2 regions of the Caloranaerobacter sp. TR13 genome follow, and region 1 is predicted to be linked to the other one. Evidence: riboswitches for the same ligand, from Rfam matches in the RefSeq annotation. Region 1 holds a riboswitch; the other holds the start of a gene.
The links. A riboswitch is a leader RNA that binds a small molecule or an ion and turns the genes downstream of it on or off. The one in region 1 is predicted to bind cyclic di-GMP.
Positions count from the first base shown of each region.

Region 1 (7,939 bases):
CTGTTAAAATAGAAATAAAAGACCAGTATTATAACATGAAAGAAAAAATTGAAGAGGTAAAACATGTTGTAGATACTGCAATTGAAGCAATGAAAGCTGCAAATGTCACTCCTGTAGTTGTACCTATCAGAGGCGGTACAGACGGAGCAAGATTATCATTTATGGGGCTTCCTACTCCTAACATCTTCACTGGAGGGCATAACTTCCATGGAAGATATGAATATATACCAACATTTGCAATGGAAAAGGCAGTTGAAGTTATTTTAAAAATTGTAGAAATATATGCAAAAAAATAATAGTCGAAGAACAGTAGTCCTTCGGCTCATTTTTTAATCTTTGAAATTATATTTTCAGCCCATTGTCTCACTTTATTTGCATTCTGTTCTTTATCATATTTTAATGGGTCTTTAAAACCTATTTCCCCTAGTATCTGGTTACCCTCTAATTTTTTTCTCATATTTTCAAAAGTACTTGAGCTTTTGCCACTATAACAGCAGAATAACGCTATATACTTATCTTTTAGCTTGATGGTATCGAAAAATGTATTAAAAGCTGGAGCATAAGTGCCAGCCCATACAGGTGTGCCTATAAAAATTACGTCATAATCATCAGGATTTTTATCAAAAGGAAATAATTTAGGCTTTTCTTTGAAAACGACCTGTTTACCACCCCAAAAATATCTCATAAACCCATGAGTACTAATTTCTTTCTCAGGCTTTAATTTTAAAATATCTGCATTAATCTTATCTGCAATATTTTCAGCTATAAATTCTGTGTTTCCTTCCAGAGAATAATAAAGCACTAGCTTTTTTAATTGTCTATCATCCATTTAAAACACCTCTTTATTAATATCTGTACTATCTATATTCGTGATAATTAGAAATAGAATATTAATTTTGATAAAAAACAGGAATAAGAAGAAACTTTTATTTTTATATCACATAATATTTTCCATTAAATATTTTTCCCATTTAGTCCACAAATCACCTATACTATCAACTAAAAATGGATCAAATTGAATACCTCTATTCCTAATAATCTCATCATAGCATTCCTTAAATGTAAACCTATCTCTATATGGCCTATTAGATGTCATAGCATCAATTGTATCACAAATAGCTATTATTCTAGAACCTAACGGAATCTCTTCCTCTTTCAACCCATGTGGATACCCTTTTCCATCCCATCTTTCATGATGATGTAGCACTAATTTAGCTATATTTTTCAATTTATTTGACCTTATTAATATTGAATACCCTATTTCTGGATGAGATTTTATCTTATCCCATTCATCTTTTGTCAAAGAATCTTTCTTATTTAATATGTAATCAGGAATACCTATCTTCCCGATATCATGCAGTTGAGCTGCTATATAAATTATACTAATTTGATATGAAGGTAAATTTAATTTTTTACAAAGATCAAAAATCATCGATGCAACTCTACTTGAATGTCCACCAGTATAAATATCTTTAGCTTCTAGTGATGCAACCAAGCATTTCATGATATCATAAGAAATATTATTGTTTATTACAAACTCCATTTTTTCCCCCCTAAACCTCATTACTCTTTTGTATAAAAAAAATACCCAACATGGGTACCTTCTGCCTAAGTCAAATAATATAAAAACAATATGGCAGTCTGGCAATCGTAGGACAAAAATCCCTTAGACCCATGACTTTGCGCCCCTACCTTTCGATAGGTTTGCCTTTATCATATTATTCAATATTAAATTGGTGCTTTATACCTGTTTATAAATTCACATTTTTACATATTCTACACTAATAAACAAATTCCTTCTTTTTTTCGTTAATTTTTTTTCAAAATTCTACAAAAACAATATAGTATTTAACTTAGCTATCTTATATATTAAAAAACTAAGTTTATTCACAAATTAAAAAGCAGCCTTTAGCTGCCTTTTAGTCTTGAGATAATATTTTTTCTGCTACATCATCTAGGTCTTTTCCGTTTATATGTGCTTTTTCATATGTCTTCCCTATTTTTGCAGTTTTGCATCCAGCTTTCAAACCTGCAATAATATCTGTATCCATATCTCCTATCATCCAACTTTGACTTAGATCTATATTGTATTTTTCAGCAAGGTCTAAAATCATGCCAGGTTTAGGCTTTCTGCATTCTGATTTTCTGTAAAAATCAGGACAAAATCTAATATCTTTAATTTCACAGTACGGCTTAAGTTCTTCTAATAGCCTTTTATGTATTTTATCTAAATCTTCTTCTGTTAAATATCCTAATTCAATACCACCTTGATTAGTAACTATAAATAATGTATATCCAGCATCATATAACTTTTTTAACCCTTTTTTAGCCGATTCATAAATTATTAAATCTTCGGGTTTATTTACATGTTTACTATTATCATTTATAACTCCATCTCTATCCAAAAATATAGCTTTCATAAGTAAAACCACTCCTAGAATAATTTTTTCTTGATTCAATATACTTCTGCATATCATTAATATAACCTATGCTTAATTCTTTTATTATTTTATTGTTAACAGAATCTAACTCTATTTCATTAATAGTCCTTATCGGTAAAATATTTACAGATGTTCCTGTCATAAAAGCCCCATCTAAATTTTTTAACTCATCAATATGTATATGTTTTTTTATAATTTCTATTCCTATCTCTTTTGAAACTTTCAGTATTCTTTTTCTGGTAACTCCCTGTAAAACTTCACCTTCTGGCGCTGTGTATACCTTGTCATCTATAACAAAAAATATATTAGAACGACTGCCTTCAGTAATATATCCCTCTTCATTAACCAAAAGAGCCTCAAATGCATTTTTGTCTTCTAGCTCTTTTTTAACTCTTTCTTTAAACTTAGTATTTACTATTTTAGCATTCGGATTTTCCCTTACAACATTAAAAAGAATTGTATGTATACCTTTTTCATAAACTTCCTTCTCTGGATAATAGCTTTTTATAAAATATGCTAAGAATAGCTGATTACTTTTATTAAGATTGCTAAATACCAATTTTATATTTAAATTTGGAAATTCATTTACAGTAATCAATTTTTTTATTTCATTTAATATTTCATCATCTGACTTTTTTATTCTAAATCCAAGTAATTCAGCTGATTCCCTCATTCTCAACAAATGCTCTTCTACATATAGAGGAATACCATCTATAACTCTAATAACTTCATATATGGATGGTGAATTTATTAAATCAGATATGCTAACTTTTTCAGTCAAGCAAACTTTATCATTAATAATACAAAAGCCTAAATACAAGTCATTTGACATTTTTGCCACCTCACAGTTCTTTATCATCCTTCATCATAAGTTCTTTCATATGCTTTAGCACTCCATTATTCTTAATAAGAAGTATTTCTGACATAATACTTAAAGCTATTTCTTCTGGTGTATGTCCTCCTAATTTTAAACCTATTGGAGCAAAAACCTTACCTAATATATCATCAGATACTCCTTGCCTCCTTAAATTGTCAAATACATACTTTGTTTTATTAACACTTCCTATCATACCAATGTACTTAGCTTTACTATATATTACAGTCTTGAGTGCTATTTCATCAAACTTATGTCCCCTAGTAACTATTACTATATAACAATTCTCATCTATAGGATAATTTTTTAAACTTTCTTCGATACTTCCTAATTTTAATTCATCTGCTTCAGGAAATCTATCTTTTCTACAATATTCTTCTCTGTCTTCAAATATTACCGTATATAATCCTAATATTTTACCTATTTCATATAACTTAAATGCAATATGTCCACCGCCTACAATTAAAAGTTTATAATTAGGTTTAAAAACCTTAATGAAAACATCTGCTTGCCCTCCACATTTCATATGTAGACTCCCTTCTTCATCATTAAGCTTAAGTCTATATGTTTCATTCTTTCCATTTGCTATACATTTTTTAGCATATTCAGTAACTACCAATTCCAATTTTCCCCCACCTATAGTTCCATATGTTTTACCATCCTCTAGCACAGCCATCATTGCCCCCTGTTCTCTTGGAGAAGAACCTTCAACTCTAGTAATGACAGCTAAAGCCACTTTTTTATTTAATCTAACCTGTTCAGTTATCTTTTCTAAAACCTTATACTCCATTAAAAACTCCCCCTTCTTGTCTTAAGGTAAAGTATTGCTTCTAGAACTCCTCCACCAACAGCTCTAGCTTTATCTGATATTGTAAAACAATACTCCTTTATTCCTCTTGGATCTATGTCACCAATTTTAAACCCATTTTTAACTAAAGTATTATTCATAATTAATCCTCTTATCACACCATCAATCAAAGCTTTTACAGGTTCTCCATTTACATATGTAACTATCTGCCCTTTACTAACATAATCACCAATATCAAAAACATTTTTAATGATACCATCACAAGGAGCTCTTAATACTCTTTCTGAAGTATAACCCATAACCTCTTGTGGTATTTTAGTATCTGGCTCTGCAAATCCATCAAAAATAAGTTTTCCAAGGTTATGCCCTCTATTTGTTTCAACAACTACATGAACATCTTCTCCTGCTTTAAAGCCAGGCCCAACACCTATTGTTATTGGTGCCATATTTTTATTTGTACCTAAATTTTTTTTAGCTAATATAGAATCTACTAAAATATCAGGTTTTATTTTTTCTAAGATATTCAATTGACTATCTATTAAAACTGGTATGTAATCATTATTCCATGACATGAATATTTCTTCTTCATTAGTTACTTTTACAGCTTTTACTCCTTCAACAACAGTTTCACCATCAAATATTGCCTGGGCAAAAGAAACCTTCCTTCTTATTACAGTAGGCCATTCTATTTCTAATACTAATACTCTAAATCCACATCTATATAATTTATGGGCAATACCAGTTGCAATATCGCCTCCACCTCGTATAAAAACTATATCTTCCGTCATAAATACTAACCCCACTCCCTACAATTTAAATAATTTTCCCAAGTATCTATATCCATCCCAATTTTTCTATTATTAAAATATACAAATCCTACTTTGTCACCTAAACCTTGTATTACAGCTCTTCCACCAATATCTCCAGATATATTTAATAACTGCTGCCTTAAATCTCTTGAAAAAATAACAGGGTTACCTCTTTTACCATCAAAAATTGGCACTACTAATTGATACTTTCCCGATTTAAATACATTTATTATATTATTTATTGCTTCTACTTTCAAAAACGGCTGATCTCCCATAAAAAACATATAACCTTTTACATCTTTTGAAGATGAAATAATACCAAGTTTTACAGCCTCACTCTGCCCTAATTTCGCTCTTTTATTGAAAACAGTTTTAATACCATATCTTTTAGCTATTTCCTTTATCTCATTCTTTCTATATATCATTATCACTTCATCAACATAAGATTCACAAACTGTTTTTATAACTCTTTCGATAATAGTCATACCGTTAATATCAAGTAATAGTTTATCTCTTTCCATTCTTCTAGAAAAACCAGAAGCTAATATAATGCCTGAAATCAAATTTTATCACTCCATATATAAGTGATTTCGTTATCTTTCATTTGTCCTATCAAAATTTTAGACAGCTTGTATTTACTACTTATTACCTTCTTCACTATATTTATTCCACATCTTTTTTCTCTATCTGTATCGCATTTGTTTAGTATAAGATACCTAGCACAATATTGAGTTGTATTTTTGAAAATCCCGTTATCTGAAACAACTATTTTAAAAATCTTTTCCTCATCTATAATTTCTCCTATATTACTACCTGTAATCTGGCAAAATATTTCTGGTCTATGAACACTGTCATCATATATCTTTCTGCCAATACAATCTAATCCTATCAACCCAACTACTTTGGTTGCATTACAAGGCAATACAGGTTCATAGCTTGCAGGCGCTTTGATAGGTTTTCGCTTCGAGCCATCAGCTTCAACTAGTATATGATCAAACAGCTTTGAATTATATAATTTCTCAATAAATATCTTATCTAATCCCAAGAGTTTATTTTCTTTAGAAATTTCTCTGCCCAATACTGTTACTGTGCCTTTATTAATATTATCAAAATCTTTTAAGTTTAATGAATTTGTAATTATAAGGTTGTCATACTCTTCTTTAATAGGTTTAAAAATAGCTGTCGTTGTGGTAACTAGAACTTTACAGCCTAGACCTTTTAACTCTCTAGCCAATTTAAACATAGTAGTCGTTTTTCCACCTGCTCCTACAAAACAAATAAGTTCCTTAATTTGAGAATCTATATCTAAAGCTTTAAATAGCTTCATTATTTCACCTACTTGCCAAATGGGCATATAGGATATTTACATATTTCACATCCTAGACAAAGCCCCCCATGAGCCAACGATATAATATCTTTTTTAGTTAACTTTTCTTCAATTATTATTCTTGGAAAAACTAAGTCAAATATTGTAGTCTTATGATACATGCCACAAGCAGGTATTCCTATTAATGTAATGTCTTTAACATATGCAAGCATAAACATTGCTCCAGGTAAAACAGGTGAGCCATAAGTAATAACTGTATCAGCCATATCTCTAATAGCATTTGGTGTAACATCATCTGCGTCTACTGACATTCCTCCAGATACAAGTATAACCTTTGATCCTTCGTCAACAAGTCTTTGAGTAGCTTCTTTTATCATATGAGGGTCATCAGGAGCATATTTTATTCCAATTAAATTACAGTCATACTTTTTTAACTTTTCTTTAAGAACAGGCCCAAACTTATCTTCTATTCTACCTTGATATACTTCTGTTCCAGTTACTACAATTCCTACATTCATTTTTTTTAGTCTTCTAATAGATAGAACCTCCCCATGTTTTTTAGCTATTTCTTCGACCTTTCTAATTTTTTCTTCTTCTATCACAAGAGGTATTATTCTAGTTCCTGCGACAGTTGTATCTCTTTCTACTAATGTATTATTATGTAATGTAGCTAGTATAACCATATCTATATTATTAACTCTGGATAATACATCTATATTTACTTTCAACAACCCTCTATACTTAGCTTTAATATTTATCTTTCCCTCTGAAGGACCAGTAAAATAAAGACCTTCACCAGCAACTAGTTCACTTATTCTTTTTGCAGCTTCATCTTCATGCAGATAACCTTTCTTTAAATCTAAAACATAAATATGATTTTTCCCCATGTCTTTTAATACTTTTATGTCATCTTCTTTTATAATATGTCCTTTCTTAAATGCAGCCCCTTTAAATTTTCCAGGAACAATTTTAGTTAAATCATGTCCTAAAACCATACCAACTGCATCTTCCACCTTAACTTTGATCATTTAACTCCCCCTTAGCAGTCTAATATAAATAGAACAAAATCTTCTTTTAAACAAAAAGTTCTCAAATAAGTTCTAACTCTTTACACTATAATTTCTTTTCTTAAATGTTTTTAATATATCTATTTCATAACATTGTTTCACTTCTGTTAAATATTCAATCCCCTTATCACAATAATATTTAAGCTCTTTATTGAGATAGTCTTTAAATATGATATATAAATTTCTATTATTATCCATTTTGCCTCTAATCTCAGCTTTGACTCTATATACCAATCCCAATTCATACGGGCTTTTTAACTTTTTAGAAAAAGAATCTGCTCTTTTTAAGCACTCTAAAGCTTCTCTATACTTGCCTTCTTGTACATATAAAAGTGCCATGTATCCTTCAGCAGTTGAACGCCCCCAAAGTGTATCAATTTGGTTATATACATTCAATGCTTTTCTTAAATACTGTCTTGCCCTATGATAGTCCCCCATATCATAAGCTGCTTGTCCGGCACTTGTCGTAAATATTGTAAGCCCTCTTATTACCTTTTTGTCTTCACAAATTTTAATAGCTTTATCATAAAATGTTAATGCTGTTGAAAAACTCATGTTATGTCTTCTTATCTCTCCTATATAGTTATAGGCAGCTGCTATATTTAGTGAATAT
Region 1 covers NZ_JXLL01000002.1:40,137-48,075, reverse strand. The annotation lists gene pepT (peptidase T) at 1-296, shown strand, start outside; gene TR13x_RS03425 (flavodoxin) at 323-829, opposite strand; gene TR13x_RS03420 (HD-GYP domain-containing protein) at 938-1,543, opposite strand; cyclic di-GMP riboswitch class I at 1,633-1,719, opposite strand; gene TR13x_RS03415 (HAD-IIIA family hydrolase) at 1,920-2,420, opposite strand; gene TR13x_RS03410 (aminotransferase class IV) at 2,398-3,273, opposite strand; gene TR13x_RS03405 (XdhC family protein) at 3,284-4,105, opposite strand; gene yqeB (selenium-dependent molybdenum cofactor biosynthesis protein YqeB) at 4,105-4,911, opposite strand; gene mocA (molybdenum cofactor cytidylyltransferase) at 4,917-5,495, opposite strand; gene yqeC (selenium cofactor biosynthesis protein YqeC) at 5,492-6,259, opposite strand; gene TR13x_RS03385 (molybdopterin-binding protein) at 6,268-7,287, opposite strand; gene TR13x_RS03380 (AAA family ATPase) at 7,360-7,939, opposite strand, start outside.

Region 2 (7,939 bases), on a different contig from region 1:
ATTGCAAATTCACCATTTTCATTTGTACCGAATCCCATATATTCACTGAAAAATTCACCCTTTGCTGCATCAGGAAGTTTTTCTAAATCTACCCAAGCATTAGGTATAGGATTATTATCTTCATTTAAAACTTGTCCTAATACATTAGGCTGTTTTATAGTAATAACTACTTGTAGTTTATTATCTATAGTATGTGCTTCAGTTACTTCAAACTTATAATCCAAATCTTTCCAATCACCATCCTTTTCATAACCATCAATCTTATATAATCCAGGCTCTAAACTTAGGTAAATCTTGCCGTCTTTATCTGTTTTTCTCCACTCTTCTATAGAGTTCTCTATTCCACGTATTGGAAGCCCATACCCTGATAAAGGCGTTCCATCTTCATATACTAAAGAAATTACTATATTGCTACTCTCTTGCTTTATATTATCTAGGTCTATTACATAAGCATTTTCTCCTGTATAATTTGAATTTTCATCTAAAATTATTTTTAAATCCATATTCTCTACTTTTATTTTTTCATTAGTTTTTTCGTTAAATGCCCACAGATCATAAAAATTATAAGCTCCAGGTAACAGATAAAATTCAAATGTACCTGTCCTAGTATATGAACCTGGCTCAACAGTTTCACCGTTATATTCAAAATTAAATTCTATACCAGCTTCACCTTTATAAATTTGTCCGTCTTGAGTTAGTTTTATCTCAAGATTTGGTAGTGGTATTTGTATATTTTCTAGTGGATTTTTATCATCAACTAACACTATTTCCCCGTTTAGAACTTGGAATTGTTTGTTTACAAAGTAAAGTCCTCCATTTTCATTTTCATTAAAAATTTTGGACACAGTTGCAAGATAGTAATTGCCATCATCTAAAGCTATACCAAAATTACCAGATGGATCTGTCATCGTGTCATAAAAACCATTATTATCATCTACAATAACTACATGACCGTTTTGTAGAGGATTACCCTTTTGGTCTATAATATTTCCGAATATATTGGTTAAAGGAAATGTTATTTCTTTATCTAAGTATATAGATCCTTCATTATTGACTGTAAATATATATTCTTCTTCAGGTTTTATATGAGTAAATCCTAGCTGTTTGCCAATAACTAAATACTCGCCAGGAGCAAGATGTATTGAAAAGCTTCCATCTTCATTTGTTCCAACAGTCTTTCCAAATATCCTAAATATTTCATCATTTTGTACATCTTTATCTTCTATATAAGATAAATAACTAGTATCAATTATTAATAATTTATCTGTATAAAGCTCTCCCTCTTCTCTATGAACATTACCGAATACATTATCATTTGGAATTTGAATATCAAAATTAAAAATTTCTCCATCAGCCATATATGGAACTTCTATATTTTTATCAATACTAATTGATTTTTCACCATTTCCATCCCAAATTTTTAAACTTACTACCTTATATCTTCCAGGCTCTATCCATCTATCAAACATTCCATTTTCATCAACATAGATAAAATCTACATAATCATAAATACTTTCATTTTCGAAATCGATCATTGATAAATCTAAATCTTCTGGTACTAAAATAATCTCAGCACCTTCTATATTGGATAATATATTTCCTTGTTGATCAATTACATTCCCTTTAATATGAATATCCATCTTAAGTTCAGTAACCTTTTCATCTAAAATATGACCTACTTTATCTTCAATATTTTTTACTACAAGTAAGTTGCCATTAAAATTACTTTCTATAAAATACAACTTAACTTCATAATAAGAATCAGTATTCTCATCACCAAATAATTTAATCATATCTGGATATACTCCAGTTGATATATCATCTTTTTTAAGCTCAAAGTTGTACTCTGATATAGAACTTCCCCTAACCATATCATCAAAATTTACTTTTACTGTATAATACTTAGTACCATCTATTATTTCTTCTCCATTAAACCATGTATTAGGATTTGGAGGACTATTATCTACTCTTGCTTCCCAAAGCTGTTCAGATTTTTCTGGTATTCCATCATCATTCTTATCATATACAAGTTTAACTAAGATTTCTTGATTGTTTATTTCTTTATCACTAAAATCTATAAATAATTCACTATTTTCAGCCTCATAAGAAAATCTAACTATTTCTTCATTACTATTCGGGTCTTCATTTGTAATAGTTTCTCTATACCCTAGTTTTGCAATGGTAGTAGGTGTTTCTGTATCTTTAGTCAATAATTCAATATATAATTTGTCTTTATAACCTGTAAAATTTTCTAATGCAACATCAACAATTGGATTTTCTTGAATATCATAAGTTAATTTATGTGCGTTTATCCAATAGTCAGTTGATTGCCAGTAAAATACAACTTCAGTATTTTCATTATATTTTAAAGTTATTTTATTTCTTTCTCTCTTATCTACAGGAATAGCTGTTAATTCATCATCAGTTTTCCCTTCTAATGTTTCACCTAATTCAATATATTCATCAGTATTATTCTTATCAGAAAAATGACCATATAGTTTATAGAATCTATACTTTGGATCATATTCTTCATGGAAAACCACTTTAAAATCTACAGGTTGTCCAATCTCATTATTATTTTCATCTACTATTACCGAACTGCCTTCAATCGCTATTTGTTCTGAATCAACAACATTAAACAATTCAACTTCTATAGTATCATTATCATAATACTCATCTTTTGCTATATTAAATTCCGGTGGTTCTGGTATCCAATAGAATTTTATACTTTTATTTAGATAGTTAAGTTCTATCTCATTTTTCTTTGCTGCATATACAGGTATTGCAGTCCTTGCATTTTCTGACTTATTGATAAAATCTTCATCAAGTCTAGAATATTCTTCGCCATTTCTAGAATCAACAAAGTGCCCAAAAAGTTCAAAATCTGGTGTATAAACATCTTGCCCATATACATTTTCTATTACACTTTTAAACTCAACTTTAAATTCAGTGGCTAGTTCTTCAATAGGTTGTTCAAATTCATCTAAAGGAATAGATTTGCCATAAACAACTGTAGTTACTGTCTCATTAGAACCTTCGCCATTATATTCAGTATTTAGCAGTTGAATATGTAAATCGTCTCCAAAACCCATATACTGTGCATCTGCATTGTTAATAATAAATTCTGGTTCATTTACTTCTATGCTGTATGCTACACCTAAATTAAAAGTAAACAGATTAAATAAAAGTGCTAAAACCATTAATACTGAAGTTGTTTTTTTAGATGCATACTTAAGCATCTTTCTCAAATTTTCCACCTCCTAATCTAAAAAAAATTAAAAAAACCTAGTACAAACGTACTAGGCAAACTAACCATAAGAATATCATAAACTTACTTAACCATGAAAACAATTTCATGGGCAGCCTGGCAACCATAGGATATTAATCCTTTAGGCCCATAGCTTTGCGTCCTAACCTTTCGGTTAGTTTGCCAAAATATTCATTTTAGGATATCTCCTTTAACTCTTGCAAAATATTTATCGACATAATTTAACATTTTTTTAACCTAAAAGTAAAAATTTTATCAAAATCTAAACAAAAAAGGATGCAAAACTGCATCCTTTAAGCCTTAGCTTTTTCTTTTTCTTTTCCTTTAGCTGGCACTACGTAAGCTAGATAATATACAACAGGAACAATAATAGCTCCGCCAACAATATTACCTAAAGTAACAGGAATTAAGTTCTTGATCCAAATTTGTCCCCAAGTAACTTGAGCTCCTAAAAATTTACCTAAAGAAATAAAATACATGTTAGCTACACTATGCTCATATCCTGATAAAACAAATAGCATTATTGGGAACCAACAAGCAAATATTTTAGATATTACATCAGTAGCTCCTGTTGCTAACCAAACAGCTAATACAACTAACATATTACATAAAATTGCTCTAAAGAAAGCTTGGCTAAATGTCAAACCAACTTTTCCAGTAGCAATCTTCACAGCTAGTTGAGTTGCTGGAGCATCTACTTTATAAAAACCAGATTTAACTACAACTACAGCTAATAATATTGATCCAATAAAGTTTCCTAAATAAACAAAAAACCAGTTTTTCAACATTTGATTTAATTTAATTCTTTTATCCATTAAAGCTAATGTCATAAGATTGTTGCCTGTGAACAATTCAGCCCCTGCTATTACAACTAACATAAGTCCTACAGGGAATACTGCAGCCCCCATAAATTTCATAAGTCCAACATCAATATTTTTTAATGTTTGCATAACTGTAATATCAGCCTGTGCACCAAAACCTATAAAAATACCTGCAAAAATACCTAATAAAATCATTTGTAAAGTTGGTAAATTAGCCTTTTTTATACCAGCATTAATAGTAGCTTGTGCTATTTCTGGTGGTGTCAATATTCTCTTTTGCATTTTATTACTCCTTTCTATTCATTATCATTTATTATAACTTCTAATTCACCACTATTTGGGTCAATTAGAAAACCATGAACCTTAACATCCTTAGGTATAAACGGCGAACTTTTTATTTTTTTAACTACCTTGATTACGTTTTCCTTTTCATCTTCTATTATACCTGTCCAATTTGCAAAATCAACCGAATCTATAGCTTCTCTAGGAATTCCTCTTTCTAACATCTTTCTTTTTATATCCTCTAAACTCTGCTTCACCATACCACAATCCTTATGGCCTACTACAAAAACTTCCTTTAACCCCATCATAATCGTTCCTAAAGAAATACTTCTTATGACATCATCACAATTATCCCTAATACTGTTACCAGCATTTTTAAGAACCTTTACTTCTCCTCTTTTAAAGCCCATTGCTTCTTCAACTAATCCAACTAATCTTGTGTCCATACATGTAAAAATAAGTACTTCTTTCTGCGCATGTGAACTTATTGGTTTATCTTGTCCTCTTTCTCTTTTTGCTCTAACATATTTTTTATTATCCTCAAGTATCTTTTCTAAAATTTGCATGATACCCTCCGTTTGTTTATTTTTTAACAATCTCACGAATCTAATTATACTAAATATCTTTCTAATAATCAATTATTTTTTTAGTTTATTAATAATGAAACTTTAATATAGAACTTCAATTGCATCTCCTACCTTTATCTTGCCGCCTTTTAGAACTTTTGTAAATATACCTTCTTTAGGCATTACACATTGTCCAACTTCTTTTGTTATAGCACAACCCGAATGACACTCCTTGCCAATCTGGGTTACTTCTTGTATCGTTTCTCCAATTTTCAACTTAGTCCCTACAGGTAATTCATAAAGTTTTATTCCTTCAGTAGTAATATTTTCAGCAAACTTTCCACTACACAGCCCTTTTATTCCTATTTTTTTCATCTTTTCAATGCTCTCCACCCCAAGCAAGCTAACTTGTCTGTGCCATTTTCCTGCATGAGCATCTCCAACTAACCCAAAGTTTTCTTTAAAAATACCTTCAGGTATAGGCGTTTTTATTACACCTTTCTTCTCGCTTATATTTATAGCTACTACTTTTCCTATACTTTTCATAACAATCACTCCTCAATTTTAATACCTACTATAATCCCCAGACTTACCGCCAGTTTTCTTTACAAGCATAATATCACTAATCACCATATCCTTATCTACTGCTTTGCACATATCATATATAGTAAGTGCTGCTATAGAAACTGCCATAAGAGCTTCCATTTCGACACCTGTTTTTCCAATAGTCTTGACTTCTGACTCAATTTCAATTGCATTATCTAGAATATTAAATCTTATATCAGCTCCAGTAATGAATATATTATGACACATGGGTATCATATCACTCGTTCTTTTCGCTCCCATTATACCGCCAATCTGTGCAACTGAAAGTACATTACCTTTTTTTATAAGACCTTCTTTTATTAAATTGATAGTTTCTTTTTTCATACTAATCTTACCTTTAGCAATTGCTGTTCGTTTAGTATCATCCTTACTGCTTATTTCTACCATATGTGCTAAACCTTTATCATTAAAATGTGTAAATTCCATATTAACCTCCTATTTGAACCATATTCTTATTTATACAAGTACCATCTTCTAAATTATGTGATAGGGGTTTATTTTTTACTTTTTCACATATTATGTCTCTTAAGTTCTTACCTTGCCTTAAAGGAGTTTTTAGATCAATTTCTTCATTTGAATGTAAACAAAGCTTTAATTTGCCCTGAGATGTAACTCTTACTTTATTGCATGAATCACAAAATTTACAAGAAATCGGATTAATAAAACCAATTCTACCTTTAGAATTTGGTATTTTATAATAAACTGCTGGTGAATGCAGCTCTGAATTAGGAATCCTTATTAAATCAGGGATTTTTTCAAGTACTATTTTGTTATTTATAAACTTTTCAATAGCAAAATCTCTCACTTGTCCTATCGGCATTAATTCAATAAATCTTACATCTATACGTTCAGTTAAAGTTATTTTTGCAAAATCTTCTATTTCATCTTCATTAAATCCGTCTATTAAGACAATATTTAATTTAATAGGTGATAATCCTACTTTTTTTGCTGCTTCAATCCCCTCTAGTACATCTTTTAGTTTGCCTCCACGAGTTATATACGAAAATTTATTTTCTCTTAAAGTATCTATGCTTATATTTACTCTATTTAATCCTGCATCTTTTAAAGACTTTGCGTATTTTTTGAGTAAAATACCATTAGTAGTAATAGCTAAATCTTTAATGCCTTCTAATTTTGCTATACTTTCAACTAGCTCTATTATCCCTCTTCTTATTAATGGCTCTCCTCCAGTTAACCTAACTTTTTGTATACCTAAAGATTCAAAAACTTTAACTATTTCTAGCAATTCTTCGATTCTTAATACATCTTCATGTGATAATTTACATATACCATTTTTAGGCATACAGTATCTACACCTTAAATTGCATAAATCTGTAACAGATAACCTTAAATAGTTTATTTCTCTATCAAAAGAGTCTTTCATAAATCCACCTACTTTAATTAAGTCAATTAATTATAATAATTTCTCCAGTATTTTCAAATTTATATCCACCTAGTTTTTCTACTCTTTTTTTAAATTTATGTGATTTTAATATAGAAATAAATCTTTGAATTTCTATATTTTCTAAATACTCAAATGGTATTAAAAAATCATAATCCTCATAGCCTACAGGTATAAAATCTAAATCGACGGCCCTAGCTGCTGATAAAACTCCCATTCCAGTAGTTGCTATTCCTGTCTTTACTGTCATAGCAACTGACATATGCGTACTCGTTTCTTTATGGTAACCTCTAATATTATTAGGATCTATTTCGAGCTTTCTAAGATTATAATCTAATAACAATCTAGTACCAGAACCTTTCTGTCTATTTATAAAAGTTACACCGTCTCTAGTTAAATCGTTAAATGATTTAATATTATACGGATTGCCTTTAGCAACAATAAATCCTTGAAGTCTTTTAACTCCTTTAATTATAGCCATTTTATTTCCCGGGAAATATTTTTTAACGTATGAAATATTATACTCCCCTGTATTTGGATCTAATAAATGTATTGGTGATATATGACATTCCCCTCTTCTCATAGCCATAATACCACCCATGCTTCCTACATGTCCCGATGAAATTTTCATCATATCAGATATAACATCCATAATTAAATCATGGCTTCCTATTGAAACCAATCTATTCTTTATCTCTTTTTCTGATTTTAATAGCTTTATTGGTACTTCTTTACCTGACTCTATCCCTTCTATGTTTTTAGGTATTTCCAATATACCATCTGCTCTAACTAAACTCATAGTAACTCCTGCACCTCTAACTAAAGGTGTAGCTATATATTTACCATTTATATATCCTAAAGTTACTCTGACTAATTCTTTATGTTTTAGAGATGAAACTATTCTTTTTGATAAAATTGCGTTAACATTGTTAGGTTCATCAACATCTGTTCCCTGGAATTCAAAAATCAAAGGTTTTACAAATGTTTCAAATGC
Region 2 covers NZ_JXLL01000013.1:11,292-19,230, reverse strand. The annotation lists gene TR13x_RS08615 (hypothetical protein) at 1-3,248, opposite strand, end outside; cyclic di-GMP riboswitch class I at 3,356-3,442, opposite strand; gene TR13x_RS08610 (formate/nitrite transporter family protein) at 3,562-4,371, opposite strand; gene TR13x_RS08605 (carbonic anhydrase) at 4,386-4,937, opposite strand; gene TR13x_RS08600 (MOSC domain-containing protein) at 5,040-5,483, opposite strand; gene moaC (cyclic pyranopterin monophosphate synthase MoaC) at 5,502-5,969, opposite strand; gene moaA (GTP 3',8-cyclase MoaA) at 5,971-6,927, opposite strand; gene TR13x_RS08585 (molybdopterin biosynthesis protein) at 6,950-7,939, opposite strand, start outside.
Region 2: it holds a riboswitch for cyclic di-GMP, as region 1 does, so the genes downstream of both, TR13x_RS08615 (hypothetical protein) here and TR13x_RS03420 (HD-GYP domain-containing protein) in region 1, are expected to answer to the same signal.